Regions from separate parts of the Isoptericola dokdonensis DS-3 genome, predicted to be linked through region 2. Evidence: predicted binding sites of a transcription regulator. Region 2 holds the regulator's gene; the other holds the start of a gene.

Region 1 (14,822 bases), 270 kb from region 2:
GAGGGACGTGGCGTCGGTGAAGTTCCACAGGACGCGCGGCGCCCACGCGCCGAGCGCGGCCCCGTCGTCGATCCGGTCCGCGACGGTGCCCGCCGCCGTGTGCACGGTGTCCAGGACGCCGTCGGGACCGGCCACGTTCACGACGACCGCCGCGTCGCCGACGTCGGTGAGGACGACGGTGTCGAGGGCGGACGCCTCGGCGGTGGTGAGCGTGAAGACCTGCGGGTCCGACGTGCCGTCTCCCACCAGGGCGGGGAACCCTCCCGCCGTGGTGAGCGTGCCGGTGGCCGGCAGCGCGCCGAGCCGCGCGGAGACCGAGCGCAGGGTGGCGACGTGGTCGGCCGCGGTGCCGGCGGCGGCGGGGTCGCCCGCGCGGACGGTCCCGCCGTTGAGCTCGAGGCGGCCGGTGACCTCCCCGCCGGTGCGGACGTCACCGCCCCCGGTGACGCCGTGGTTCACGTCGAGGGTGGAGCCGGGCCGCACGACGACGTCGCCGCCGGAGACGAGGACGTCGCCGAGCGCGACGACGCCGGAGCCGACGCCGACGCGGCCGAGGTTGAAGTACCCCGCGTCGATCGTGGTCGTCCCCGCCACGACGAGCCGGCCCTCGCTCTCGGCGGCGGCCGGGTGCGCCGTGTAGTCGCCGCCGACGACGACGGCGGTGCCGTCGTCGGACGCGAGGACGTCGTTCTGCAGGCCGCTGCCGGTCGTGGTGCAGGTGGTGAGGCCTGACCCGTCGGCGGTGGCCGCCGCGGCGGGCGCCCCGACGACGGCGGCACCGGCGAGAGCGGTCGACAGCAGGGCGATGCCGGCGAGGGCCGGACGGGCGTGGCGCATGGTTCTCCGCGGGCAGGGGACGTGGGGTGCCACGCGGCCCGGAAAGAGGCGGACGGGCGCGCGTGGCGTGCGTCACCCTAGCGATATAGCAGGAGCATTCACAAATCAGTCCCGGGTGCGCGCACCACGGATGTCGTCGCAGGTCGACGAGGGGTCGTCCTCGGCGGCCCCCCGACGTCGCGTAGCCTCGGTCGCCGAGGAGAGCGAGGTGGCCGTGAAGGTCGTGATGACGGGTTTCGAGCCCTTCGGCGGCGACGCCGTCAACGAGTCCTGGGAAGCGGTGCGCCGGCTCGCGGCCGAACCGGGCGCGCTGCCGCCGGACGTCGAGCTGGTCACCGCGCTGCTGCCCGTCACCTTCGTCGGCGCGCCGTCCGCGCTCGCCGCGCTCGTCGCCGCGCACCGTCCCGACGTCGTCGTCGCCACCGGCCTGGCCGCCGGCACCGACGCGGTCCGGCTGGAACGGGTCGCCGTCAACGTCGCCGACGCCCGCATCCCCGACAACGACGGTACGCAGCCGGTCGACGTGCCGGTCGTGCCGGGGGCCCCGACCGCCTATCTCTCCGGCCTGCCCCTCAAGGCGGCGCTCGTGGAGCTGCGCGCCGCCGGTCTGCCCGCCGTCGTCAGCAACACCGCCGGCACCTACGTGTGCAACGCGGTCTTCTACGCCCTCGCGCACGCCCTCGCGCAGGCTCCCGGTGTCGTCGGCGGGTTCGTGCACGTGCCGCGTGCCGACGCGCTGCCGGTCGCCGATGCCGCGCGGGCGCTCGGCGTCGTCGCGTCCGTCGCGGTCCGCGCGGCGCGGGGCGAGCTGCCCGAGGTGGCCGTCGCCGCGGGCGCCGAGCACTGAGGCCGTCCGGCGCCGAGGGGTGCGGGTGCCTGAGCTCGGCGGGCCGCCGCGGGTGTCGGTGCCGCGACGTACGGTGGGTCCATGCGTCCTGTGACCGACCTGCAGCGAACCGTGGCCCCGTTCGAGGTGGTGTCCGAGTTCCGACCGAGCGGTGACCAGCCCAAGGCCATCGCCCAGCTCACGGAACGGGTCCGGGCGGGGGAGAAGGACGTCGTCCTGCTCGGCGCCACCGGCACGGGCAAGAGCGCGACCACCGCCTGGCTCGTCGAGCAGCTGCAGCGCCCCACCCTCGTCATGGCGCCGAACAAGACGCTCGCCGCGCAGCTGGCCACGGAGTTCCGCGAGCTGCTGCCGAACAACGCCGTCGAGTACTTCGTCTCCTACTACGACTACTACCAGCCCGAGGCGTACATCGCGCAGACGGACACCTACATCGAGAAGGACTCGTCGATCAACGACGAGGTGGAGCGGCTGCGGCACTCGGCGACGTCCAACCTCCTGACGCGGCGCGACACGGTCGTCGTCGCCTCGGTCTCGTGCATCTACGGCCTGGGCACCCCGCAGGAGTACGTGGACCGCATGGTCCGGCTCGACGTGGGGGACGTCGTCGACCGTGACGAGATGCTCCGCCGGTTCGTGCAGATGCAGTACACGCGCAACGACCTGGCATTCACGCGGGGGACGTTCCGCGTGCGGGGCGACACGGTCGAGATCATCCCGGTCTACGAGGAGCTCGCGATCCGGATCGAGATGTTCGGCGACGAGATCGAGGCGATCCAGACGCTGCACCCCCTCACGGGCGACGTGATCCGGGAGGAGAAGAGCGTCCACCTGTTCCCCGCCACGCACTACGTCGCGGGGCCGGAGCGCATGGAGCGCGCGATCTCCGGCATCGAGGCGGAGCTCGAGGAACGGCTGGCCGACCTGGAGCGCCAGAACAAGCTCCTCGAGGCGCAGCGGCTGCGCATGCGCACCACCTACGACATCGAGATGATGCGCACGATCGGCACGTGCAACGGCATCGAGAACTACTCGCGGCACATCGACGGCCGCGACGCCGGGACGGCGCCGCACACCCTCCTGGACTACTTCCCGGAGGACTTCCTGCTCGTCATCGACGAGTCCCACGTGACGGTCCCGCAGATCGGCGCGATGTTCGAGGGCGACATGTCGCGCAAGCGCTCGCTCGTCGACCACGGCTTCCGGCTGCCGAGCGCGATGGACAACCGGCCGCTGCGCTGGGAGGAGTTCGTGGAGCGCATCGGTCAGACGGTCTACCTGTCGGCGACCCCCGGCAGCTACGAGCTCGCCCAGTCCGACGGCGTGGTGGAGCAGATCATCCGACCGACGGGGCTCGTCGACCCCGAGGTGGTGGTCAAGCCGACGACCGGCCAGATCGACGACCTCCTCGGCGAGATCCGTGACCGGGTCGACCGCGACGAGCGGGTGCTCGTGACGACCCTGACGAAGAAGATGGCCGAGGACCTCACCGACTACCTGCTCGGCAAGGACGTCCGGGTGCGCTACCTGCACTCGGAGGTCGACACGCTGCGCCGGGTGGAGCTGCTGCGCGAGCTGCGCCAGGGCGAGTACGACGTCCTGGTCGGCATCAACCTGCTGCGCGAGGGCCTCGACCTGCCGGAGGTGTCGCTGGTGGCGATCCTCGACGCGGACAAGGAGGGCTTCCTCCGTTCGGAGCGCTCCCTCATCCAGACGATCGGCCGCGCGGCCCGCAACGTCACCGGTCAGGTCCACATGTACGCCGACAAGGTCACCCCGGCGATGCGGTTCGCGCTCGACGAGACCGACCGGCGCCGCGAGAAGCAGCAGGCGTACAACCGCGAGCACGGCATCGACCCGCAGCCGCTGCGCAAGAGGATCGCCGACGTCACCGACATGCTCGCGCGCGAGGACATCGACACCGCCGAGCTGCTGGCCGGCGGGTACCGGCGCTCGCCGGGGGAGGGGCGCGGACCGAAGGCGCCGGTGCCCGGCTCGCCCAAGGAGGCGTCGACGTCGGGCAACCGGCTCGCCGGGCTGGCCGCCGACGAGCTCGCCGAGCTCATCCAGGAGCTGAGCGACCAGATGCACGCCGCCGCGGCGGAGCTGCAGTTCGAGGTGGCGGCGCGCCTGCGCGACGAGATCGGCGGGCTGAAGAAGGAGCTGCGCCAGATGCGCGCCGCGACCGCCTGACCGGCGTGCCGACCATCGCCGGTCACCGTCCGGGTGCCGTATGCTGACACCTCGTTGAAGGGGAGTATTCCTCCGCGGTGACGTCGTCATCACGGTCGGCGCAGTCGTCGGCCCGGCGCCATCGGTCCCGCAACCACCAGCCCGCGCACCGTGCGGGTGCGCATGGCGGTGCGTGGCGGAAGAGACCTTCGGTCACAGTGCTGCGTACCGGAGGAGTCTCGCATGGATGTCGCCCCCTGGGTCTGGATCGTCACCGTCGCCGCCATCGTGGCGATGCTCGTCGTCGACTACGTCGGCCACGTGCGCACACCGCACGCCCCCACCCTCAAGGAGTCGGCCTGGTGGTCGCTCGCCTACGTCGCCGTGGCGGTGGCGTTCGGCTTCGTCGTCATGGCGGTCTGGGGGACCACGTACGGCGGTGAGTACTTCGCCGGGTACATCACCGAGAAGTCGCTCAGCGTCGACAACCTGTTCGTCTTCGTCCTGATCATGACGAGCTTCCGCGTCCCGCGGGAGCACCAGCAGCGAGTGCTGCTCATCGGCATCACCATCGCGCTCGTGCTGCGCACCGTGTTCATCCTCGCGGGCGCCGCCCTCATCGCGAACTTCGCGTGGATCTTCTACATCTTCGGCGCCTTCCTCATCTGGACCGCGATCGCGCAGGCCCGTTCGGGCACCGACCACGACGAGGAGTTCCAGGAGAACGGCGTCCTGCGCCTCACGCGCCGCATCTTCCCGACGACCGACGACTACGTCGGCCACCACATGACGACGAAGATCGACGGCAAGCGGTTCATCACGCCGATGCTCATCGTCATGATCGCCATCGGCAGCGCCGACCTGCTCTTCGCCGTCGACTCGATCCCCGCCATCTTCGGCCTCACGCAGGAGACGTTCCTGGTCTTCACCGCGAACGCCTTCTCCCTGCTGGGCCTGCGCCAGCTGTACTTCCTGGTTGACGGGCTGCTGGACCGCCTCGTCTTCCTCAACTACGGCCTGGCCGCCATCCTGGGCTTCATCGGCATCAAGCTGGTGATCCACGCCCTGCACACGAACGAGGTGCCGTTCATCAACGGCGGTGAGCACGTCGAGGCGATCCCCGAGATCTCCACGACGGTGTCGCTCGCCTTCATCGTCGTGGTCCTGACGATCACCACGGTGGCCTCGCTGCTCAAGACACGTCGTGACCACCGCGTGACCGCGGGGGCGGGACCGGAGGACGCGTGACCCACGAGCTGCCCCTCTGGTTCGAGGGGGTCTCGCTCGCGGCCATGGCCGCGATCCTCCTCGCCGACCTCGTCGTCGTCGGTCGGCGGCCGCACGTGCCCTCCATGCGCGAGGCCGGCCTGTGGGTGGCTCTCTACGTGGGTCTGGCGCTCGTGTACGGCCTCGTCGTGTGGGCGGTCGGCGGGATCCAGCCCGCCGGGGAGTTCTACGCGGGCTGGCTCACCGAGTACTCCCTCAGCGTCGACAACCTGTTCGTGTTCGTGATCATCATGAGCAGGTTCGCCGTGCCGCGGGAGCACCAGCAGAAGGTGCTCATGGTGGGCATCATCATCGCGCTGGTGCTCCGCGGGGCGTTCATCCTCGCGGGCGCCGCGCTCATCGAGCAGTTCACCTGGATCTTCTACTTCTTCGGCGCGTTCCTCGTGTACACCGCGATCAAGCTGGTGTCCGGCGGCGACGAGGAGGAGGAGTTCAAGGAGAACGTGGCGATCCGCGGGCTGCGCCGGGTGCTCCCGGTGAGCGACGGCTACGACGGCGCGAAGATCCGTACCGTGGTCGACGGGCGCAGGCTGTGGACGCCGATGCTCGTCGTCTTCGTGGCGATCGGCACCACGGACCTGCTCTTCGCGCTCGACTCGATCCCCGCGATCTTCGGCCTCACCCAGGACCCCTTCATCGTCTTCGCGACCAACCTGTTCGCGCTGATGGGCCTGCGCCAGCTGTACTTCCTGCTGGGCGGTCTCCTGGAACGGCTGGTCTACCTGCCGTTCGCGCTGGCGTTCATCCTCGGGTTCATCGGGGTCAAGCTGGTGCTCGAGGCCCTGCACACGAACGAGGTGCCGTTCATCAACGGTGGCGAGCACGTGGCGTGGGCCCCGGAGATCCCGATCTGGCTCTCGCTCGCCGTGATCATCGGGTCGCTCGCGATCGCGACCGTCGCCAGCCTGCTGAGGACCCGCGGGCGGGTGCGCGCCGGGGCCGGCGCCGAGGAGCCCGCCGACTCCTGACTCAGGAGGCGAAGCCACCGATCACGGGCAGCCACTCGCGGACCGACCGCTCGGCGATCAGGTCGGCGTCGCGGAACGGGTCGGGGTCCAGCGTGTGCAGGGCGTCCTGGGCGTCGTCGGCCTCCACGACGAGCAGGGCGCCAGCGGGCGCGTCGGCCGTGGCGGGCAGCGGCCCCGACACGCGCACGACGCCGCGCGCGTTCAGCTCCCCGAGGAACGTGCGGTGCGCGGGCCGCACGGCGTCGAGCCGGGCAGGGTCGGGGCGGTAGGCGTACGTGACGACGAAGGTGGCCATGGCCGCATCCAAGCACGTCGGAGCCTTGCGGGCGGCGACGTCCGGTGGCCGGTCGACCCGCCACCGCCCGAGGGTGTCGTAGAACACCTGTACGAAGGTCGGTGGCGCGCCGTACGATGCTGCGGTGAGCAACCGCCTCGTCGTCTCCGGTGCCCGCGAGCACAACCTCCGCAACGTCGACCTCGACCTCCCGCGCGACCGCCTGGTCGTGTTCACCGGGCTGTCCGGGTCGGGGAAGTCGTCGCTCGCCTTCGACACGATCTTCGCCGAGGGCCAGCGGCGCTACGTCGAGTCGCTGTCGGCGTACGCCCGCCAGTTCCTCGGCCAGATGGACAAGCCCGACGTCGACTTCATCGAGGGTCTGAGCCCGGCGGTGTCGATCGACCAGAAGTCGACCAACCGCAACCCCCGGTCCACCGTCGGCACGATCACCGAGGTGTACGACTACCTGCGCCTGCTGTTCGCGCGCGCGGGCACGCAGCACTGCCCGGTGTGCGACGAGCCGGTGCGCGCGCAGACCCCGCAGCAGATCGTCGACAAGGTCCTCGAGCTGCCGGAGGGCACGCGGTACCAGGTGCTCGCCCCCGTGGTGCGCGGGCGCAAGGGCGAGTACGCCGAGCTCTTCTCCGAGCTCCAGACGCAGGGCTTCGCCCGGGCACGGGTCGACGGCGAGGTCGTCCAGCTCGCGTCCCCGCCGGCGCTGGAGCGCAAGCTCAAGCACGACATCGAGGTCGTCGTCGACCGCCTGGTGGCGCGCGACGGCGTGCGCCGCCGTCTCACCGACTCGGTCGAGACCGCGCTCCGGCTGGCGGGCGGGCTCGTCATGATCGAGCTGGTGGACGCCGACGTCGACGACCTGGACAGGGTTCGCAAGTACTCCGAGAAGCGCTCCTGCCCGAACGACCACCCGCTGACCCTCGACGAGATCGAGCCCCGCACCTTCTCCTTCAACGCGCCGTACGGCGCCTGCCCGGAGTGCACCGGCATCGGGTTCCGGCTCGAGGTCGACCCCGACCTCGTCGTCCCCGACGAGGAGAAGACGCTGCGCGAGGGTGCCGTGGCGCCGTGGGCGCAGACGTCCTCGGAGTACTTCGAGCGTGTCCTGTCGGCGCTCGCCGACGAGATGAAGTTCTCCCTCGACGTGCCGTGGCGTGCGCTGCCGCAGCGAGCCCGGGACGCGGTGCTGCACGGCCGCAACCACGAGGTGCACGTCAAGTACCGCAACCGATGGGGCCGCGAGCGGCAGTACTCGACCGGCTTCGAGGGCGCGATCACGTTCCTCGAGCGCCGCCACGGGGAGACCGAGTCGGACTGGTCCAAGGATCGCTACGAGGCCTTCATGCGCGAGGTCCCGTGCCCCGTGTGCGAGGGGGCGCGCCTCAAGCCCGAGGTCCTCGCGGTGAAGATCGGCACGAAGTCCATCTGGGACGTCTGCCGCATGCCGATCTCGGGGTCGAAGGAGTACCTGGACGGCCTCGACCTGGGCCCGCGCGAGGCCGCGATCGCCGGCGAGGTGCTCAAGGAGATCCACGCCCGCCTCGGGTTCCTGCTCGACGTCGGTCTGCACTACCTCACGCTGGAACGGGCGGCGGGCACGCTGTCCGGCGGCGAGGCGCAGCGCATCCGTCTGGCGACCCAGATCGGGTCCGGGCTGGTCGGGGTCCTCTACGTCCTCGACGAGCCCAGCATCGGCCTGCACCAGCGGGACAACCGGCGTCTCATCGACACGCTCACGCGACTGCGGGACATGGGCAACACCCTCATCGTCGTCGAGCACGACGAGGACACGATCCGCGCCGCCGACTGGATCGTCGACGTGGGCCCGGGCGCCGGCGAGCACGGCGGACAGGTCGTGCACTCGGGCGACTACGCCGGGCTGCTGGAGGCCGAGGGCTCGATGACGGGCGCGTACCTGTCCGGCCGGCGCAGCATCGCGCTGCCCGCCGCGCGGCGCGCCCCCGACCCGAAGCGTCGCCTCACGGTCGTCGGGGCGCGGGAGAACAACCTGCGCGACATCGACGTGTCCTTCCCGCTCGGTGTGCTCACCGCGGTCACGGGCGTCTCCGGGTCGGGCAAGTCCACCCTGGTCAACTCGATCCTGCACACGGTCCTGGCGAACGAGCTCAACGGTGCCCGCCAGGTCGCCGGGCGGCACACGCGCGTCACCGGCACCGAGCACCTCGACAAGGTGGTGCACGTCGACCAGGGGCCGATCGGCCGCACGCCGCGGTCCAACCCCGCCACCTACACGGGCGTCTGGGACCGGATCCGCAAGATCTTCGCCGAGACCGAGGAGGCGAAGGTCCGTGGCTACGGGCCCGGGCGCTTCTCCTTCAACGTCAAGGGCGGCCGCTGCGAGGCGTGCTCGGGCGACGGCACGCTGAAGATCGAGATGAACTTCCTGCCCGACGTCTACGTGCCCTGCGAGGTCTGCCACGGCGCCCGCTACAACCGCGAGACGCTCGAGGTCCACTTCAAGGGCAAGACGGTCGCCGACGTGCTCGACATGCCGATCGAGGAGGCCGCCGAGTTCTTCGCCGCGTTCCCGGCGATCTCCCGGCACCTGTCCACGCTGGTCGACGTCGGCCTCGGGTACGTCCGCCTCGGTCAGCCCGCCCCGACGCTGTCCGGCGGCGAGGCGCAGCGCGTCAAGCTCGCCAGCGAGCTCCAGAAGCGGTCGACCGGTCGCACGGTGTACGTCCTCGACGAGCCCACCACGGGACTGCACTTCGAGGACATCCGCAAGCTGCTCGGTGTGCTCCAGTCGCTCGTCGAGAAGGGGAACACCGTGCTCGTCATCGAGCACAACCTCGACGTGGTCAAGAGCGCCGACTGGATCGTCGACATGGGGCCGGAGGGCGGCTCCGGCGGCGGCCTGGTCGTCGCGGAGGGCACCCCCGAGCAGGTCGCAGCGGTCGAGGAGAGCCACACCGGGCGCTACCTCGCCCCGCTCCTGGCCGACCACCCGGCCGTCCCGGTCGGCGACCGCGTCGTCGCCGTCGGGCAGCCCCGCCCGGCCGCGGCGAAGAAGACCACGAAGCGGCGGGCCACGAAGCACGACGCCGCCTGACCCCCTACGGTGGGCGCATGGGAGCCCAGCACTCGTTCGAGGTCGCCGTCACCTGGCCCACCAGCACCGTGGCGGCGGGGGACGGCGCCGGCGCCACGACGTCGTACACGGCCTACACGCGCGACCACGACGTCACCGCCCCGGGCCGCCCGGTGCTGCCCGGCAGCGCCGACCCGGCGTTCCGCGGCGACCCCGGCCGGTACAGCCCCGAGGAGCTGTTCGTCGCGAGCCTGTCCCAGTGCCACATGCTGTGGTTCCTGCACCTCGCGGCCGAGGCGGGCGTCGTGGTGCGCGGCTACACCGACGAGGCGACGGGCACGATGCGCGTCGAGGCGCGCGGCGAGGGGCAGTTCACCGACGTGACGCTGCGCCCGCACGTCCTGGTCGACCCGGGCGCCGGGGCGACGGACGAGCGGCTCGCCGAGCTCCACCACCGGGCGCACTCCCTGTGCTTCCTCGCGCGCAGCGTGAACTTCCCCGTGCTGGTCGACCCGGCGCCGCTGCGGACCTCGACGGTCGTCTGAGCCGCCCCGCCGACGAGCGGTCGTGTGGGCGGTCTGACCTAGTCTGTGGCCATGGCCGACCCCGCGACGTACCGCCCCCGACCGGGCGAGATCCCCACCTCGCCGGGCGTCTACCGGTTCCGCGACCCGCACGGCCGGGTCGTCTACGTCGGCAAGGCGAAGAACCTGCGCCAGCGGCTGTCCAGCTACTTCCAGGACGTCGCGAACCTCCATCACCGCACCCAGCAGATGGTCACCACGGCCTCGTCCGTGGAGTGGACGGTGGTCGGCACGGAGGTCGAGGCGCTCGCGCTGGAGTACTCCTGGATCAAGGAGTACGACCCGCGGTTCAACGTGAAGTACCGCGACGACAAGTCGTACCCGTACCTCGCGGTGACGATGGGTGACGAGATCCCGCGCGCCCAGGTGATGCGGGGCACCAAGCGTCGCGGCACCCGCTACTTCGGTCCCTACGGGCACGCCTGGGCGATCCGCGAGACCCTCGACCTGCTGCTGCGCGTGTTCCCGGTGCGCACCTGCTCCTCCGGGGTGTACCGCCGGGCCCAGCAGTCCGGGCGGCCTTGCCTGCTCGGCTACATCGACAAGTGCGCGGCACCCTGCGTGGGGCGCATCAGCCCGGAGGACCACCAGGCGCTCGCGTCGGACCTGTGCGACTTCATGGCGGGGGACACCGGCCGGTTCGTGCGTCGCCTGGAGCGGCAGATGGCCGAGGCGGCCGCCGCGATGGAGTACGAGCAGGCGGCGCGGCTGCGCGACGACCTGGCGGCGCTGCGACGGGTGACGGAGAAGAACGCGGTCGTGCTGTCGGACGACACCGACGCGGACGTGTTCGCGCTCGTCGGCGACGACCTCGAGGCGGCGGTCCAGGTCTTCCACGTGCGCGGCGGCCGCATCCGCGGCCAGCGGGGCTGGGTGGTGGAGAAGGTCGAGGACGTCACGGACGCCGAGCTCGTGGAGCACCTGCTGCAGCAGGTGTACGGCGCGGTCGAGGACGCGGTCGACCCGGACGTCCCGTCCGCGCAGGCGCGCGCCGCGGCACGCGACGCCGTGCCCCGGGAGGTGCTCGTGCCCGTCCTGCCGCCGGACCTGACGGAGGTCACCGCGTGGCTGCGCGGCCTGCGCGGCTCCCAGGTGGACGTGCGGGTCCCGCAGCGGGGCGACAAGCGCGAGCTCGCGGAGACGGTGCGCAAGAACGCGGAGCAGGCGCTCGCGCTGCACCGCACACGGCGGGCCGGCGACCTCACGACCCGCAGCCAGGCGCTCGCGGAGATCCAGGACGCCCTCGGGCTCGACGAGGCGCCGCTGCGGATCGAGTGCTACGACGTCTCCCACACCCAGGGGAGCTACCAGTCCGCGTCCATGGTGGTGTTCGAGGACGGGCTGCCCCGCAAGGGGGAGTACCGCACGTTCTCCGTGCGCGGTCCGGACGGCGACGGCGCGGCGGACGACACCGCGGCGATGCACGAGGTGATCACGCGTCGGTTCCGGCGCTACCTCGCCGACCAGCACGCCCACCCCGCGATGTCCGGCGAGGTGCCGGCCGGCGAGGTGCCGGGCGACGGCGTGCCCGCGGACGACGGCCCCGACGCGGCCGAGCCCGCCCGGCGGCGGTTCGCGTACCCGCCGAACCTGGTCGTCGTCGACGGCGGGCCGCCGCAGGTGGCCGCCGCGGCACGCGCCCTGGCCGAGCTGGGCGTGACGGACGTGGCGCTGTGCGGCCTCGCGAAGCGGCTGGAAGAGGTGTGGGTCCCCGGGGACGACCATCCGGTGATCCTGCAGCGGGCCTCCCAGGGGCTGTACCTGCTCCAGCGGGTCCGTGACGAGGCGCACCGGTTCGCGATCGCGCAGCACCGACGCCGCCGCAGCAAGGGGATGACCGCGTCCGTCCTGGACGGGGTGCCCGGCCTGGGGCCGGCGCGGCAGCAGGCGCTGCTCGCCGAGTTCGGGTCCGTCAAGCGGCTCCGGTCGGCCACCGTCGAGGAGATCGCCCAGGTCAAGGGTGTCGGACCCCACACCGCCCAGGCGGTCGTGGAGGCGCTCGCCGCCGGTGCGGCGTCATGAGCGACCGGGCCGCGTTTGGCATGCTGGGTCCATGAGCGAACCGTCGCCCATCACCGTCCCCGCCGGCATCCCCGCGATCGAGGCGGCCACGCCCGCGCCCGACCGCTCCGACCCCGAGGTCCTCATCATCACCGGGATGTCGGGCGCCGGCCGGTCCCGCGCCGCCGGCGTCCTGGAGGACCTCGACTGGTTCGTCGTGGACAACCTGCCGCCGCTGATGATCGTGCCCCTGGTGGACCTCATGACGCGGGCCGGCTCGTCGGTGGAGCGCCTCGCCGTCGTGGTGGACGTCCGCGGGCGGGAGTACTTCTCCGAGCTCTCCCAGGCGCTCGACCACCTGCAGGCGGGCGGCGCGAGCTACCGCATCCTGTTCCTCGACGCGAGCGACGAGGTGCTCGTGCGGCGGTTCGAGAGCGTCCGGCGCCCGCACCCCCTGCAGGGCGACGGCCGGATCCTCGACGGCATCGGCACCGAGCGGCGCGTGCTGGCGTCGCTCGCCGAGCGGGCGGACGTCGTCATCGACACGTCCGTGCTGAGCGTCCACGACCTCGCCAAGGAGGTCCGCGACGCGATCGTGGGGAGCGCCGCCCACGACGCCCTGCGCGTCAACGTGCTCGCCTTCGGCTTCAAGTACGGGATACCGCTCGACGCGGACCACGTCGTCGACGTCCGGTTCCTCGCCAACCCGTACTGGATCACCGAGCTGCGCCACCTGACGGGCCGCGACGAGGCCGTCCGGCAGTACGTGCTGGAACGACCCGGCGCGCTCGAGTTCGTCGACCGCTACGTGGCCGCGCTGGAGCCCGTCCTGGCGGGCTACCTCGCCGAGGAGAAGCGGTACGTCACGATCGCCGTCGGCTGCACCGGCGGCAAGCACCGGTCGGTGGCGATCGCGGGCGAGATCGCCGAGCGGCTGCGGGTCGCTGGGCAGCAGGTCACGGTGACCGCCCGCGACCTCGGGAAGGAATGACCCTGAGCACGCACGACGGCGCGGGCGCGCGGTCCGGCGCACCGCGGGGCTCCGACCCCTCCGTCGTGGCCCTGGGCGGCGGTCACGGGCTGTCCGCGTCCCTGAGCGCCCTGCGCCTGCTGTCGGACCGCATCGCGGCGGTGGTGACGGTCGCCGACGACGGAGGGTCGTCGGGACGGTTGCGCGACGAGCTCGACGTGCTTCCGCCGGGGGACCTGCGGATGGCACTCGCCGCGCTGTGCGACGACTCCGAGTGGGGCCGCACGTGGAGCGAGCTGCTCCAGCACCGGTTCACCTCCGGCGGCGACCTGGACGGGCACGCGGTGGGCAACCTGCTCATCGTCGCCCTGTGGGAGCGGCTCGGGGACACCGTGCAGGGGCTGGACTGGGTCGGCCGGCTGCTGGGTGCGCGCGGCCGGGTGCTGCCGATGGCATCCGTCCCGCTCGTGGTGGAGGCCGACGTGGCGCACGACGACGGCGGGCGCTCGACCGTCGTGGGCCAGAGCCGGGTGGCGGTCACCGACGGTCGGATCGAGCAGCTGCGGCTCGTGCCCGCCGACCCGCCGGCGTGCCCGGAGGCGGTGCGCGCGGTCCTGGACGCCGACTGGGTGGTCATGGGTCCCGGCTCCTGGTACTCCTCGGTGCTCGTGCACCTGCTCGTGCCGGGGCTGGCCGCCGCGCTGGAGGCGACGACGGCCCGGCGCTGCGTGACCCTCAACCTCAGCGCGGAGCGCGGCGAGACGCACGGGCTGACGCACGCCGAGCACCTGGAGGCCCTCCGCAAGCACGCACCGGGTCTGCGGATCGACGTCGTCCTGGCGGACCCGTCGGGGGTGGACGACCCCGCGGCGCTCGCGGAGGCCGCGGCGGCGCTCGGCGCTCGGCTGGTCCTGCGCCCGGTCCGCCAGCGGGACGGCTCGGCCCGGCACGACCCGTTGCTGCTGGCAGCGGCGTTCCGGGACGTGTTCGAGGGCACGTCCGACGTGCCCTGCTGAGGACGGTCGGACGCCCGCGCGCGTGGCAGGATGACCGCATGGCTCTCACGGCAGAGGTGAAGGACGAGCTCGCGCGCTACACGGTGACCCGGACGTCGTGCCGCAAGGCCGAGGTGTCGGCGATGCTCCGGTTCTCGGGCGGGTTGCACATCATCTCGGGGCGGGTCGTGATCGAGGCGGAGCTGGACTCGGAGGCGGCGGCGGCGCGGCTGCGCCGCGCCATCTCGGACCTCTACGGGCACGCCAGCGAGCTGATCGTCGTGCGGGCCGGCGGCCTGCGCAAGAACGACCGCTACGTGGTGCGCGTGGTGCGCGAGGGCGAGTCGCTGGCCCGGCAGACGGGCCTGCTCGACTCCCGGGGCCGTCCGGTCCGCGGGCTGGCCCCCGAGGTCGTCTCGGGCGGCGTCGACGAGGCGGAGGCGGTGTGGCGGGGCGCGTTCCTCGCCCACGGGTCGCTCACGGAGCCGGGCCGCTCGATGGCGCTGGAGGTCACGTGCCCCGGTCCGGAGGCGGCGCTCGCGCTGGTCGGCGCGGCGCGTCGGCTCGGCGTGCAGGCGAAGTCCCGCGAGGTGCGCGGGGTGGACCGGGTGGTCGTGCGGGACGGTGACGCCATCAGCGCGCTCCTCAAGCGGGTCGGTGCGGTGACTACGCGCGAGGCCTGGGAGGAGCGGCGTGCCCGCCGCGAGGTGCGCGGCACCGCGAACCGGCTCGCCAACTTCGACGACGCGAACCTGCGCCGCTCGGCGCGCGCCGCGGTGGCCGCCGGCGCGCGGGTCGAGCGCGCGTTCGAGATCCT
Region 2 (14,822 bases):
CGCCGCGGAGCTGGAGCAGGTCGCGGTCTGACCCGCCCGGCGGCGTCGGCCCGCGCCCGTAGGATCGTCCGGTGACCTCCACCGACTCCTCCGACGCGCCCGCCGACGACCTGCCGGGGGCGGTCGAGCTGCTGGAGGCCGCCGTCGGTGCCCTCGGCGGCTCGCCCCGCGAGGGGCAGTCGACGATGGCGGCCGAGGTGGCAGCCGCCGTGGAGTCCGGGCGGCACCTGCTCGTCCAGGCCGGCACGGGGACCGGCAAGTCGCTCGGCTACCTCGTGCCCGCCGTGCGGCACGCCGTCGGGGCGGGGGAGCGGGTCGTGGTCTCCACGGCCACCCTGGCGCTGCAGCGCCAGGTCGTCACCCGCGATCTGCCCCTCGTCGTGGAGGCCGTCGGCCCGCGGCTGCCGCGCCAGCCGCACGTCGCGCTGCTCAAGGGCTGGCACAACTACCTGTGCCGGCACAAGGTCGCCGGCGGTTACCCGGACGCCGACGCCACCCTGTTCGACCTCGCCCCCGACCCGGGTCCGGGCGAGGGCTCGGCCGCCGAGCAGCACCCCGCCCCCGGCGGTGGCGACGGCGGGGCCGCCCGGCTGGCGGACCACGTGCGCCGGCTGCACGCCTGGGCCCAGGAGTCCGACACCGGCGACCGCGACGACCTCGTGCCCGGCGTCCCCGACCGGGCCTGGCGGCAGGTGTCGGTGACCTCGCTCGAGTGCCTGGGCCAGCGGTGCCCGCTGGTCGACGACTGCTTCGCCGAGCTCGCGCGCCGGTCCGCGCGGGAGGCCGACGTCGTCGTCACCAACCACGCGATGCTGGGTATCGCCGCCTCGGGCAACCCGAACGTGCTGCCCGAGCACGGCGTGCTGGTCGTCGACGAGGCGCACGAGCTCACCGACCGCATCACGTCCTCGGCGACGGTCGACCTGTCCGGCGGGACCGTCGAGCACGCCGCGCGGCTCGCCCGCCGCCACGGCGGCGTCGGCACCGAGGGCCTCGACGCCGCCGCCCAGACGCTCGCCCAGCTGCTCACGCAGGTGCCCGCCGAGCGGTTCCCCCTCGGGCTGCCCGACGAGCTGCGCTCGACCGTCGGTGTCGTGCGCGACGAGGCCCGCGCGCTGCTGACGGCGCTCAAGCCCGAGGCCAACGCGGAGCCGGACCCCGGCGTGAAGATGGCCCAGTCGGCGGTGCAGCAGCTCTTCGAGGTGACCGAACGGATGACCGCGCAGGACACCTCCGCGGACGTGCTCTGGTGCTCCCGGCCGCCCGCCGACGCCGCCTGGGGCGACGGGATCGCCCGCCTGCACGCCGCGCCCCTCGCGGTGGCCGGGCTGGTGCGCGAGCAGCTCCTCGGGGAGCGGACCGCCGTGCTGACCTCCGCCACGCTCGCCCTCGGCGGCAGCTTCGACCCCGTCGCCCGCTCGCTCGGGCTGGGCACCGCCGCGCAGGACACCTCCTGGCGCGGGATCGACGTGGGCAGCCCGTTCGACTACCCCCGCCAGGGGATCTGCTACGTCGCCAAGCACCTGCCCGCCCCGGGGCGCGAGCCCACCACGCAGGCCCAGCTGGACGAGATCGCCGGGCTGATCGAGGCGGCGGGCGGTCGCACCCTCGGGCTGTTCTCGTCCCGGCGGGCCGCCACCGCGGCGGCCGAGGCGATGCGCGAGCGCCTCGACCTGCCCGTCCTCTGCCAGGGGGACGACCAGCTCCCCAGCCTCGTGCGGACCTTCGCGGACGACCCGGCGACCTCGCTCTTCGGCACGCTGTCGCTCTGGCAGGGCGTCGACGTGCCCGGTGACTCCTGCCGCCTCGTCATCATCGACCGCATCCCGTTCCCCCGCCCCGACGACCCCGTCAAGGCGGCCCGGGCCCGCGCCGTCGAGGAGGCCGGCGGCAACGGGTTCATGCAGGTCGCGGCCCAGCACGCGGCGCTGCTGCTCGCCCAGGGCGCCGGTCGGCTCGTGCGCTCCACCGCCGACCGGGGGGTCGTGGCGGTGCTCGACCCGCGCCTGGTCACGGCCCGGTACGGCACGTTCCTCGTGCGCTCCATGCCGGACTTCTGGCGGACCACCGACCCGGGGGTCGCCCGGGCTGCGCTCCGGAGGCTTGGCGTCTAGGTTGGGGCGCGTGAACGCACCTCGCCGCACGTCCAAGCTGGCCATCGTCGGAGCCGGTGCCGTGGGCTCCACGCTCGCCTACGCCGCCCTCGCCCGCGGGACGGCCCGAACGGTCGCCCTCATGGACGTCGACCGCGCGAAGGTCGAGGCGGAGGTCCTCGACCTGCGCCACGGCGGCATGTTCGTGCCCCAGGCCGAGGTGCTCGGGTCCGACGACGTCGAGGTGGTGCGCGGCGCGGACGTCGTCGTCGTCACCGCGGGTGCCAAGCAGAAGCCCGGTCAGACGCGGCTCGACCTCGCCGAGGCGACCATCGCGCTGACGCGCAAGATCCTGCCGGGACTGGTCGAGGTGGCGCCCGACGCGACGTTCCTCATGGTGACCAACCCGGTGGACGTGGTCACCTACGCCGCGCAGCAGATCTCCGGGCTCCCGCCCGAGCGAGTCTTCGGTTCGGGGACCGTCCTGGACTCGTCGCGCCTGCGGGCCGCGATCGCCGAGCACTGCGGCGTCGCGGTGGGCAACGTCCACGCCTACGTCGGCGGTGAGCACGGAGACTCCGAGATCGCCCTGTGGAGCGCGGCGACCATCGCCGGGGTGCCGCTCTTGGAGTGGCCGAGCCTGCCGGGGAGGCCGCCGCTGGACGCCGCCGCCCGGGAGTCGATCGCCCGGGACGTCGTGGAGTCGGCCTATCGCGTGATCGCAGGCAAGGGCGCCACGAACTACGCGGTGGGTCTCGCCGTGACCCGGATCGTCGAGGCGGTCCTCAACGACGAGCACCGTGTGATGCCGGTCTCGACGCGGATCGACGACTTCTACGGCATCGACGACGTCTGCCTGTCGTTGCCGACCCTGGTGGACTCCCGCGGTGCGACCACCGTGGTGCCGATCCCGCTGTCGGACGCCGAGCTCGTCGGCATGCGGGCCTCGGCGACCAGCGTGAAGGCCGTCCAGCAGCGCTTCGGCCTGTAGCCGGGACCCGGCTGTCGCCGGGACCCGGCGACAGACCGGGTCTCTCAGAGGCTGCGCAGGACCGCGACGACCCGGCCGAGGACCGTCGCCTCGTCGCCGAGGATCGGGTCGTAGGCCGGGTTCTGCGGCATCAGCCAGGTGTGCCCACCGTTCTGCCGGAAGGTCTTGACGGTCGCCTCGCCGTCGATCATGGCGGCGACGATCTCGCCCTGCTCGGCCACGTTCTGGCGACGCACGACCACCCAGTCGCCGTCGCAGATGGCCGCGTCGACCATGGAGTCGCCGCTGACCCGGAGCAGGAACAGCTCGCCGTCGCCCACCACCTGCCGCGGGAGCGCGAAGACGTCCTCGACGACCTGCTCCGCGAGGATCGGGCCGCCGGCCGCGATCCGGCCGACCAGCGGCACGTAGGCCGCGGCGGGCGACGCGCCGCCCTCGTCGGCCACGGGCGCCGCCACCGACAGCGGCGCGGGGCTCGTGGCGGGCGAGTCGACGACCTCCATCGCGCGGGGCCGGTTCGGGTCCCGCCGCAGGTAGCCCTTGCGCTCCAGCGTGGTGAGCTGGTGCTTGACCGACGAGGGGCTGGACAGGCCGACGGCCTCCCCGATCTCGCGCATGGTCGGCGGGTAGCCGCGGGTCTCGACCGACGTCCGGATGGTCTCGAGGACGCCCCGCTGGCGTGGCGTGAGGCGCTGCCCGCCGAGCAGCTCCGACACCGGGGCCACGCCGCCGTCGGCGTCCCGGGTGGTCTCGTCCCGCGTGGTCATGCTGTCTCCCGTCGTGGTGCGTGGTCGCCGGGCCCGCGCCACCGCTCGTCGCCGAGCGGCCCGTCGAATCCGACAAACGTGCCATCGCGCTGGGTCCAGCGTAGGGCAGGACACCGCTCACATCAAACACGTGTTCGAGATCTCTCGACCCGTGTCGCCGTCGCGTGGTACAACGGGAACACCTGTTCGAACGAACAGGTGTACGACGCACAGGTGTTCGACCCGGCCGCCACCGGCCGCGAGGGAGGAGTTCCGATGTCGACGATCACGGCAGGCCCCCACAGCGACCTCGGCCCGCTGGGCCTCGACGGGCTGAGGCTGACGGTCCGGGGGCGGGTCGTCCTCGTGGTCCTGGCGATGCTGGTCGCCGTCGCGGGCGTGCTCGGCGGCACGCAGGCGGTCGCCGGCACGGATCCGGTCCGGGTCGAGGTCGACCTGCACACCGTGGCGCCCGGCGAGACCCTGTGGGACCTCGCCCGCGTACTCGCAGAGCCCGGCCAGGACCTCCGCGAGGTCGTCACCGACCTGAAGGAGCTCAACGGCCTGCGGACCTCGGCGCTGCGGGCCGGTCAGGTCCTCGCCCTCCCGGCCGACTGACCGCCCGGGCACGGCCGATGTTGCACGTCTCCCGCGATCCCGCATACGTTCGTCGCGCAGCCGGGCACGGGTCCGGCACCGACCGCAGGAGACCTCGGATGCACTGCCCGTTCTGCCGCCACGCCGACTCGCGCGTCGTCGACTCCCGTACCTCGGACGACGGGTCGTCGATCCGTCGGCGGCGCCAGTGTCCCTCTTGCGGACGCCGGTTCACGACCGTCGAGACGGCGAGCCTGTCGGTCGTCAAGCGGTCCGGGGCGACCGAGCCGTTCAGCCGGGACAAGGTCGTGTCCGGTGTCCGCAAGGCCTGCCAGGGCAGACCCGTCAGCTCCGACGACCTGGCGCTGCTCGCGCAGAAGGTCGAGGAGACGCTGCGCGGCGCGGGCAGCGCCGAGATCGACGCCTACGAGATCGGCCTCGCCATCCTCGGGCCGCTGCGTGAGCTCGACGAGGTCGCCTACCTGCGTTTCGCCTCGGTCTACCAGGCGTTCGACTCCCTCGAGGACTTCGAGGCAGCGATCACGTCCCTGCGTTCGGAGCGTTCCGAGCGTTCCGAGCGCCCCACTGCTGGGCCGGACGAGGGCGCCGGCAGCTGAAACGTCTGGCACCGGACGCCCGGGCAGGACATGCTGGGCACATGACCGATCAGAAGAAGTCGACCGCACCCGACGACGACACCCGGGCGAAGTTCAAGGAGGCTCTCGCCCGCAAGAACGCGTCGAACCATCGCAGCGCCGAGTCCGACCGCAACACCGGGTCGGTGCACGGTTCGGAGACCTCCGGGCCCGTGCAGCCGATGTTCCGCCGCAAGTCCGGCTGACCGCCGCACGACGAGAGGGGCCCGGACGCATCGCGTCCGGGCCCCTCTGGTCGTCTCGGGCGGGTCAGCCCGCCGCCGGCCCGGGCGGGAACTCGGGACGGTCGAACGCGTCCCGGATGCGCAGCCGCACCGTCGTGGGCATCTCCATGAGCTTCGCCGAGGCGCCGCGCTGGGTGACGTCGGAGATGTCGGTGACCACGTAGCCGAGCTCGCCGCGGGTCGACAGCATCTGCGCCTCGATGTTCGCGCCGTGGTCGGCGAACACCTGGTTCACGGCGGCCAGGACGCCGGGGACGTTGCGGTGCAGCAGGGCGATGCGCCCGACGCCGGTGTGCTCGAGCTGGAGGTTCGGCACGTTGACCGACAGCATGGTCGACCCGGTGAACAGGTAGTCGCGCAGCTTCTTGGCCACGAACTGGCCGATGTTCTGCTGCGCCTCCTCCGTCGAGCCGCCGACGTGCGGGGTGAGGATGACGTTGTCGAGGCCGCGCAGGGGGGAGTCGAAGTGGTCGCCGCGCTTCTTCGGCTCCGACGGGAAGACGTCCACGGCCGCGCCCGACAGGTGGCCGGACAGGATGTGCTCACGCAGGGCGTCGACGTCCACGACGAAGCCGCGGGACAGGTTGAGGAAGATCGCGCCCGGCTTCATCCGGGAGAAGAGCTCCTCGCCGAACAGCCCGGCGTTGCCCGCGCGACCGTCGACGTGGATCGTCACGGTGTCCGCCAGCGCGAGGAGCTCGTCGAGGGTCTCGACGCGGCGGGCGTTGCCGAGCGCCAGCTTCTCGGAGGTGTCGTAGAACACGACGTTCATGCCGAGGTTCTCCGCCAGCACCGACAGCTGCGAACCGATGTTGCCGTAGCCGATGATGCCCAGCGTGCGGCCCCGCACCTCGTGCGAGCCGTCGGCCGTCTTGTCCCAGACGCCCTCGTGGAGCGCCTTGTCGCGCACCGTGAGGCGTCGGGTCAGCGCGATGATCTCCGCGACCGCGAGCTCCACGACCGACCGGGTGTTGGAGAACGGCGCGTTGAACACGGCGACGCCGTGGGACGCCGCGGCCTCGAGGTCGATCTGGTTCGTGCCGATGGAGAACGTCCCCACGGCGAGCAGGCCGGGCAGGGACTCCACGACGCGGCGGGTCACCTGCGTCTTGGAGCGGATGCCGAGGATCTGGTAGTCGGCGAGCGTCTCGATGAGCTCGTCCTCGTCGAGCGCGCCGGGACGCGACTCGACCTCGATCCCTGCATCGCGCAGGATCTCGACGGCGTCGGGGTGGATGTTCTCGAGGAGTAGGGCACGCAGCACGCCCCTATGGTGCGCCCCGGCGGGGCCGGGCGACAAACGCGTCTCACCCCTCGTGCACGAGCCCGGCCGGCAGCTCGTGGGCGTGCACCACGACGAGCCGCTGCGTGGGGCGGGTCATCGCGACGTAGAGGTCGCCCCACCGGCCCCCGGCGCCCTGCGCGCCCACGATGTCCCGCGGCTCGACGAGGACGACGGCGTCGTACTCCAGGCCCTTCGTGTCCCGCGGCGTCACCACGGTGACCTGGGCGTCCTCGGGGCGCTGCACGGCGAGCCGGGCGGCCTCTTCGGAACCCAGCACGGCGGGCAGCAGGTCCGCCAGGGCGGCGCGGAGGCCGGGGACCGTCCCCGCGGCAGCGACGACCGCCACCCGGCCGGCGCCGTCCGGCCCGACGTGCTCCTTGGCGAGGTCGGCGGCGGCGCGGGCGGCGGCGTCGACGGGGTCGGTGCTCGGTGCCAGCACGAGGGCGCCGGGCAGGTCGCGCGCCGCGGTCAGCGGGGAGGTCGGCAGTCCGGCGGCGTCGGCGACCCGCTGGGCGGCGTCGGCGACGGCGGCGGGCGTGCGGTAGCTCACCGTGAGCTCCGCGATGCGCCAGTGCCCGCCCAGCACGGCGTCGAGCGCCCGGTCCCAGGAACGCGCGCCGGCCGCCGACGACGTCTGGGCGACGTCGCCGACGATGGTGAGCGACCGCGTCGGCACGCGGCGCACGATCGCGTGCCACGCCATCGGGCTGAGCTCCTGGGCCTCGTCGACCACGACGTGCCCGTACGTCCAGGTGCGGTCGGCGGACGCCCGCTCGGCCGTGGTGAGCAGGGGCCCGGACTCCGCGAACCGGGACGCGAGGGTCTCGGCGTCGACGAGCCCGCCGCCGGCGCCGGAGGACTCCAGGACACGGCGGGCGTACTCCACCTCGGCGACGCGGGCCGCCTCCCGGGCGCGGGCCTCGGCCTTCGCCACGGAGTCGTCCTCGCCGAGCAGCTCGGCGGCCTCGTCGAGGATGGGCACGTCGGCCTCGGTCCAGGGGAAGCCGGGGGCCCGGTGCAGCAGGAGCCGTTCGGCGGCGGAGAGCTCGGGGGCGGCCTGGGCGAGCCGGTGGGGCTTCGCCCAGAGGTCCGAGACCAGCTTCTCCGCGGAGATCGGGAACCAGGCGAGGTTGAGGGCGACCCGCACGTCACGGTCGGAGCGCAGGTCTTCCAGCAGCACGGCGACGTCGTGGTCGGAGAGCTCGGCGTCCGTCCGGGTGCGGTACTGGTCGACGAGCCGGTTGAGCATCTCGCGCACGAACGTGGGGCGTGCCTCGTTGTGGGGCTTGTGCGTCCGGCGGGCGCGGGCGATGGCGTCGCGCACGTCCCGGCGGCGGATGCGCAGGTCCACGCCGTCGACCCGCACGGGCACGTCGGCGGCGGGGACCCGCTCGCGGGCGCGGACGGCGCGCCGCACGGCGTCGCGCCACAGCAGGCGGCCCTTGACCTCGGCGGCCGCGCCGTCCTCGACGGCGTCCGCCCGGAGCCCGGGCACGAGCTCCGCGACGGTGGTCGCGACCACGCCGGTCTCGCCGAGGGAGGGCAGCACCTGGTCGATGTACCGCAGGAACGCACGGCTGGGCCCGACGAGGAGCACGCCGCTGCGCTCCAGCAGGCGCCGGTGCGCGTAGAGCAGGTAGGCGGCACGGTGCAGCGCGACGGCCGTCTTGCCGGTGCCGGGGCCACCCTGGACGACGAGCGCCCCCGCCAGCTCGTCGCGCACGATGCGGTCCTGCTCGGCCTGGATGGTCGCGACGATGTCACCCATGCGGCCGGTGCGGCGCTGCGCGAGCGAGGCCAGCAGCGCGCCCTCGCCGGAGAGCGTGGTGGCGTCGATCCCGTCGGTGACGGCGTCCAGGTCGAGCAGCTCGTCCTCGATGCCCGTGACCGTGCGGCCCGCGGTGACCACGTGCCGCCGCCGCCGGACGCCGTCGGGCTGCACGGCCGTCGCCCGGTAGAACGGCTGCGCGGCCGGCGCCCGCCAGTCCGTGAGGAGGCTGCGGTGCTCGTCGTCCGTGAGGCCGATGCGGCCCACGTAGCGCTGCTCGCCGTCGTCGAGGTCGAGCCGCCCGAACGCGAGGCGGTCCTCGACCGCGTCGAGGCGGGCCGCCCGGTCGGAGTACAGCGTCGCGAAGGCGTCCCGCTCGCTGCGGTTCTGCGGTGATCCCGACGGCCCGGACCGACGGACGTCGGCCAGTCGTGCGCGCGCGCTCGCGCGCAGCGTGTCCAGTCGTGCGTACAGGCGGTCGACGACCTCCTGCTCGCGCGCCAGCTCGTCCTGCCTGCCCGCCACGCGTCCCCCTCCGGTGCTCTGTGTGCGGCCGACCATCTTTCCACGTCCGGGCCCCGGGCGGAAAAGCAGCCCGCGCCGCGCCGCGTCCGCGCCCGACGGGCGGACCGGGTCGGGGCATAGGATCGGCCGCATGAGCAGCGGCGACGACGGGAACGAGGAACGCGCCGGACCGTTCGGTCCCGACCTGCCCGCCGTCCCGCGCGTCCTGCTCGTCGAGGACGACGACGGCGACGCGTTCCTCGTCGGGGAGCTGCTGACCGACGCGGAGATCGTCGTCGAGCTGCTGCGGGCGCGCACCGTCGCGCAGGCCGCCGCGGAGCTCGAGAGCGGTGCCGTGGTCGACTGCCTGCTGGTGGACCTGGGGCTGCCGGACGCCGTGGGGCTCGCCGCGGTGGAGGCGTTGCGCCGTTCGTCGCAGCGGCACGCGGTCCCTCCGGCCCTGGTCGTCCTCACCGGTCACTCCAGCGTGGACCGGGGCGTGGAGGCGGTCGCCGCGGGCGCCGACGACTACCTCGTCAAGGGCGAGACCGGTCCGGACCTGCTCGGCCGCTCGCTGCGCTACGCGCTCCAGCGCCGCCGCTCCCTGGCCGAGCAGCGCGCCCTGTACCGCAGCAAGGTGCGGGCCGCGGAGACGGCACGGCTGGAGCGGGCGCTGCTGCCCCAGCCGCTGGTCGACGACCCGACCGTGTCGATCATGGTCGGCTACCTGCCCGGCGGGGGCGGCCTGCTGGGCGGCGACTTCTTCGACACGGTCCAGCGCGAGGACGGCTCGGTGCTGTCGGTGGTCGGCGACGTCGCGGGGCACGGCCCGGACGAGGCGGCGCTCGGCGCCACCCTGCGCACGGCCTGGCGCACCCTCGTGCTGACGGGCACCTCGCCGCGCGACGTCCTCGGGCACCTGGAACGGGTGCTCCTCACCGAGCGGTCCCGGCCCGACATCTTCGTCACCCTCTGCCAGGTCGCGGTGAGCGCCGACCGGCGCGTCGTGGACGTCTACCTCGCCGGGCACCCGGCGCCGATGCTCGTCACCGGTCCCGTCGGGGCGGTGCGGTGCGACTCGCTGGTCCCGACCGGCCGCGGCCGGGCCCTCGGCATCCCGGTGCCGGGCGGCTGGACGGCGCAGCGCGTCCCCATGGACGGCCCGTTCGCCGTCGTGATGTACACCGACGGGCTCGTCGAGGCCGCCCTGCGGACCACCGGGCCGGCACCCGTCGGTCGGCACGGCGCCGAGCGTCTCGGCGTCGACGGGCTGGAGGGGATCGTCCAGGACGAGCTCGACCGGGACGGCTTCGTCGGGTTCGTCGAGCGGGTGCTGCTCGGGGTGCGGGACCTGCACGGCGGCCCGCTCGTGGACGACGCCGCCATGCTCGTCGTCGGCTGGACGGGGGCCGAGGACGTCGTCGGCGAGCGGTCGGCTATGCTCGCCGACTCCGCGGAGTGGGTCCGGTGAGGGCCGCGGACCGCTCGCCCCTGGACCGGGTACGACGCCGGCTCGGCGCGGCCGCGGTCGTGCTCGTCCTGCTGGTGCTGATGTCCGTGGTGGCGACCCTCGGCTCGCTGCGCCTGCTCACGGCGAACGCGGACTACGACGCGCTGGAGGCGGCGCGGCTGTGGAACGAGGCGCTGCTGGTCGTGGTCTCGGTGCTCGGCCTCGCGATGGCCGTGCTCGGGGTGCACGTGTGGCGGCTGCTGCGCCGCGAGATCTCGGTGCCGCTGGCCCGGCTCACGCAGGAGGTGCGCGCCGCCAGCACGGGCGACCACGAGCACGAGATCCCCGCCGTCGGGGCGGGGGAGGTGGCGTCCCTGTCGCAGGACGTCGAGCGCATGCGCCGCGAGCTCGTCGCGCAGGTCGAGGATGCGCGCGCCGCCCACCAGGAGGTCGAGGCGGCGCACGCCCGGCTCCGCCACCAGGCCGCCGAGCTGGAGCGCTCGAACCGCGACCTGGAGCAGTTCGCGTACGTCGCCTCGCACGACCTCCAGGAGCCGCTGCGCAAGGTGGCGAGCTTCACCCAGCTGCTCCAGAAGCGCTACGGCGACCAGCTCGACGACCGGGCGGACCAGTACATCGCCTTCGCCGTCGACGGCGCGCACCGCATGCAACGCCTCATCCAGGACCTGTTGAGCTTCTCGCGGGTGGGGCGCTCCGGCCGGGAGCCGGGACCCGTCCCGCTGGAGGACGTGCTCGCCGGCGTGCTGCACGACCTCTCCGAGCGGGTCGCGGAGCGCGGCGCGGTGATCACGCACGACCCGTTGCCGGTCGTCACGGGCGACCGCGGCCTGCTGTCGATGCTCCTGGCCAACGTCGTGGGCAACGCGCTGAAGTTCGCGCACCCGGAGCGGCCCCCGGAGGTGCACCTGACCGCGGTCCGCACGCAGGGACGGTCGGGCCCGGAGTGGGAGCTGTCCTGTGCAGACAACGGCATCGGCATCGACCCGCAGTACGCGGAGCGGGTCTTCGTGATCTTCCAGCGCCTGCACCCCAAGGAGGTGTACACCGGCACCGGGATCGGGCTGGCCCTGGTCAAGCGGGTGGTGGAGCACCACGGGGGGCGGGTGTGGGTGGTCCCGTCGACGGGCCCCGGCACCACCGTCCGGTGGACGCTCCCGGCCGCATAGGGTGTGGCCATGACCGCAGATCAGCAGGCCGGCATCGAGGTCCTTCTGGTGGAGGACGACCCGGGCGACGTCCTCATGACCAGGGAGGCGTTCGCCGAGCACAAGGTGGCCAACCGGCTGTGGGTGGTCTCGGACGGCGTCAGCGCCCTGGAGTTCCTGCGGCGCCAGGGGGAGCACGCGGACCGCCCGACGCCGGACCTCATCCTGCTCGACCTCAACCTGCCGCGGATGGACGGTCGCGAGGTGCTGGCCGAGGTCAAGCAGGACCCCGAGCTGCGCCACATCCCCGTGGTCGTCCTGACGACGTCGGAGGCGGAGGAGGACGTGCTGCGGTCGTACTCGCTGCACGCCAACGCCTACGTCACCAAGCCGGTGGACTTCGAGCGCTTCATCCGGGTCGTGCAGCAGATCGACGACTTCTTCGTCTCGGTGGTGCGGCTGCCGCACCGCTGACCGCGGACCGGGATGATCCGCGGGCCCGGCATGGTTGTGCCGACCACGGGGCGACCGCCCCGGGCGGTGCGAACGAGGAGGAACGGTGCTGGACCCCCAGGGGATCATCGAGGTCGACGGCGAGGCGGTGGAGCGCACGCTGGGCGGGTGGCCTGCCGGGCCGGGCCCCGTGCTGGTGCACGCGCTGCGCGGGTTCGTCGACGCCGGTAGCGCCGGTGAGATCGCGGCGGACCACCTCCTGGACCGGTTCACCGCGACACGTCTGGCGACGTTCGACGCGGACCGGCTCGTCGACTACCGCTCGTTGCGCCCGGTGATGACCTTCGACTCCGACCGCTGGGTGTCCTACGACGCGCCGTCGCTCGTGGTGGACCACCTCGCGGACGCCGAGGGCACCGGGTTCCTGCTGCTGCACGGCACCGAGCCGGACCTCCAGTGGGAGCGGGCCGTGGCGGGCGTGCGCTCGCTCGTGGAGCAGCTCGGCGTGTCGCTGACCATCGGCCTGCACGGCATCCCGATGGGTGTCCCGCACACGCGGCCGCTGTCGCTGACCGCGCACGCGACGCGGGAGGGCCTCGTGGAGGACTACACCTCGTTCTTCGGCCGGGTGCAGGTGCCGGGCTCGTTCGCGGCGCTGCTGGAGCACCGGCTCGGTGCCACCGAGCACGACGCGATGGGCATCACGGTGCACGTGCCGCACTACCTGGCGCAGTCCCGCTACGTGCCGGCCGCCGTCGTGGGGCTGGAGCACGTGGAGAAGGCGACCGGGCTGGCGCTGGACACGGGCCTGCTCGAGGAACGGGCGGAGCGCAACCGCACGGAGGTCGCCGAGCTCGTCGCGGAGAACGAGGAGGTCGCCGCGGTGGTGCAGCGCCTCGAGGAGCAGTACGACACGTTCACGCGGACCGTGGGCCGTCCGGACCTGCTCGCGCAGTCCGGTCCGCTGCCCACCGCGGAAGAGCTGGGTGCGGAGTTCGAGCGTTTCCTGGCCCAGCGCGAGGACGACTGAGCCGTCCCGGGTCGCGCCGCCTCCGTGCATCGGGACGTGGCGCGTGCCACACTGGCGCCGTCGCATCGGCGTGACCCGCACGGATCAGCGTCGACGTCCCGCCGCGACGGCGAGGAGGCGCCCGGTCTCCTCGCGCACCGTACGGAGCACCGAAGGATCAGCATGGCGCAGGGTTCAGTGAAGTGGTTCAACTCCGAGAAGGGCTTCGGGTTCATCGCCCAGGACGGCGGCGGCGCCGACGTCTTCGTCCACTACTCGGCCATCCAGTCGCAGGGCTACCGCACCCTCGAGGAGGGTCAGGCCGTCGAGTTCGAGATCACGCAGGGCCCCAAGGGTCCGCAGGCGGAGCAGGTCGTCCCGCTCTGACGTGAGCAGTGCCGCAGGCCGTCCCCGGGGCTCCCGGGGGCGGCCTGCGGCGTGTCAGTCGAGGGGTCGGGCCGTGCCCACGAACCGCGCCAGCTCGGGTCCGGCGAGGACGGTGACCGGCACGGCCAGGGAGCGCATCGCCCGGCCGAGCCGGGTGTCGCGCAGGTCGACCCGGTCGTCGTCGGAGGGGTCGTGCCCGTCCGCGGGCGTCGGCGTGACCCCGGCGAGGACGACGTTGCCGTAGCGGCGCCCCTTGAGCACCCCGGGCTCGGCGAGGACGGCGAGCCGGCCCTCGGCCACCGTGTCCGGTCCCAGCGCGGCGGCGAAGGACGCCGCCTCCTGCCGCACCGTGCTCAGCGGCGGACGGTCGGCGCAGTTGGCCAGGACCAGCCCCCCCGGCCGGACGGCGGTCGCGCAGGCGGTCGCGAACGCGGTGCCCGTGAGGTGCGGGGGCGTCGTGTCGCCGTCGAAGGCGTCCCGGACGACGACGTCGGCCCGGCCCGGTGGCAGGGTGGCCAGGACGGCGGCGGCGTCCCCCGCGCGCAGGCGCAGGGCGGGGGAGCGGGGGAGGTCGAACCAGGTGCGGACGAGCTCCAGGAGGCGGGCGTCGACGTCGACGCCGAGCTGGCGCGACCCGGGACGGGCGTGCTCGACCTGTCGGGGCAGCGCACACCCCGCGGCGCCCAGGTGGACGGCGCGGACGGGTCCTGCGGGCAACAGGTCGATCACGGCGGCCATCTGCTGGAGGTACTCGAAGGCGAGGAACCCGGGGTCGTCGAGGTCGAGGCACGAGCTCGGCACGCCGTTGACGTGCAGGGTCAGGCGGCGGGGGTGGTCGGGGTCGGGCTCGACGCGGGCGGTCCCGGTGTCGACGGCGACCTCCCCGACGGGCAGTGTCGGTGCCGGCGGGGAGGATCGGTCCTGACGGGTGGTGCGAGCGCGGCGGGCCATGGGCCCATCCTCTCGCGACGACGCCTTGACAGGCGTCGAACAGGTGTTCGAAGATGGACCGGCGGGGTCGTCGGGTCCCGAGGCAGGAGGTATGACATGCCGTACCGAGGTGGCGTCCCGGTGCCCGAGCGGGTCGAGCGACTGCTGGCGCGTGCCGACGCCGAGCTCGCGGCGGCGGTGCAGGCGGGCGACCCGGGCGACCGGTTCGTGCACGCCCACCTGGCTGCCCTGCGATCGGCCGCCGCGGTGGTGGCCCTCCACGACGGCGCGGTGCCCCGGGGGCGCGCGCGCTCGGTGTGGGAGCTGCTCACCCGGGTCGAGCCGGAGCTCGCCGCCTGGAGCGTCTACTTCGCGTCCGGTGCCCGGCTCCGGTCGGCCGTGGACGCGGGCCGGGCCGCCGACGTCCCCCTCGCCCGGGCGGACGAGCTCCTCGCCTGCGCCGAGGACTTCCGCGACGAGGTCGGGATGCGCGTCGACCCGCAGGCCGGCTTCGCGGTGCGGTCCCCGGCGGGCGTCGTGGCCGCGGCGAGGTTCGCGGCCTC

The links. Region 2 encodes LexA, which represses DNA repair genes until DNA is damaged. Its sites were predicted from a motif close to TCGAACANNTGTTCGA; they were not measured.
Region 1: the regulator LexA is predicted to act here: its motif matches at 6,486-6,501, upstream of uvrA (excinuclease ABC subunit UvrA).

Annotation. Positions count from the first base shown of each region.
Region 1 is NZ_CP014209.1:757,379-772,200, reverse strand. Features, by position in the region: gene I598_RS03710 (choice-of-anchor A family protein) at 1-837, opposite strand, end outside; gene I598_RS03705 (pyroglutamyl-peptidase I) at 1,046-1,684, shown strand; gene uvrB (excinuclease ABC subunit UvrB) at 1,766-3,877, shown strand; gene I598_RS03695 (TerC family protein) at 4,100-5,104, shown strand; gene I598_RS03690 (TerC family protein) at 5,101-6,111, shown strand; gene I598_RS03685 (YciI family protein) at 6,113-6,406, opposite strand; gene uvrA (excinuclease ABC subunit UvrA) at 6,531-9,476, shown strand; gene I598_RS03675 (OsmC family protein) at 9,494-10,000, shown strand; gene uvrC (excinuclease ABC subunit UvrC) at 10,052-12,061, shown strand; gene rapZ (RNase adapter RapZ) at 12,093-13,031, shown strand; gene I598_RS03660 (gluconeogenesis factor YvcK family protein) at 13,028-14,026, shown strand; gene whiA (DNA-binding protein WhiA) at 14,065-14,822, shown strand, end outside.
Region 2 is NZ_CP014209.1:1,030,010-1,044,831, reverse strand. Features, by position in the region: gene hflX (GTPase HflX) at 1-31, shown strand, start outside; gene I598_RS04980 (ATP-dependent DNA helicase) at 72-2,114, shown strand; gene I598_RS04975 (L-lactate dehydrogenase) at 2,125-3,084, shown strand; gene lexA (transcriptional repressor LexA) at 3,129-3,851, opposite strand; gene I598_RS04965 (LysM peptidoglycan-binding domain-containing protein) at 4,107-4,448, shown strand; gene nrdR (transcriptional regulator NrdR) at 4,547-5,044, shown strand; gene I598_RS04955 (DUF5302 domain-containing protein) at 5,086-5,268, shown strand; gene serA (phosphoglycerate dehydrogenase) at 5,333-6,571, opposite strand; gene I598_RS04945 (HelD family protein) at 6,615-8,885, opposite strand; gene I598_RS04940 (PP2C family protein-serine/threonine phosphatase) at 9,016-10,335, shown strand; gene I598_RS04935 (sensor histidine kinase) at 10,332-11,501, shown strand; gene I598_RS04930 (response regulator) at 11,511-11,954, shown strand; gene I598_RS04925 (proteasome assembly chaperone family protein) at 12,040-12,963, shown strand; gene I598_RS04920 (cold-shock protein) at 13,126-13,329, shown strand; gene I598_RS04915 (spermidine synthase) at 13,384-14,280, opposite strand; gene I598_RS04910 (SAV_6107 family HEPN domain-containing protein) at 14,377-14,822, shown strand, end outside.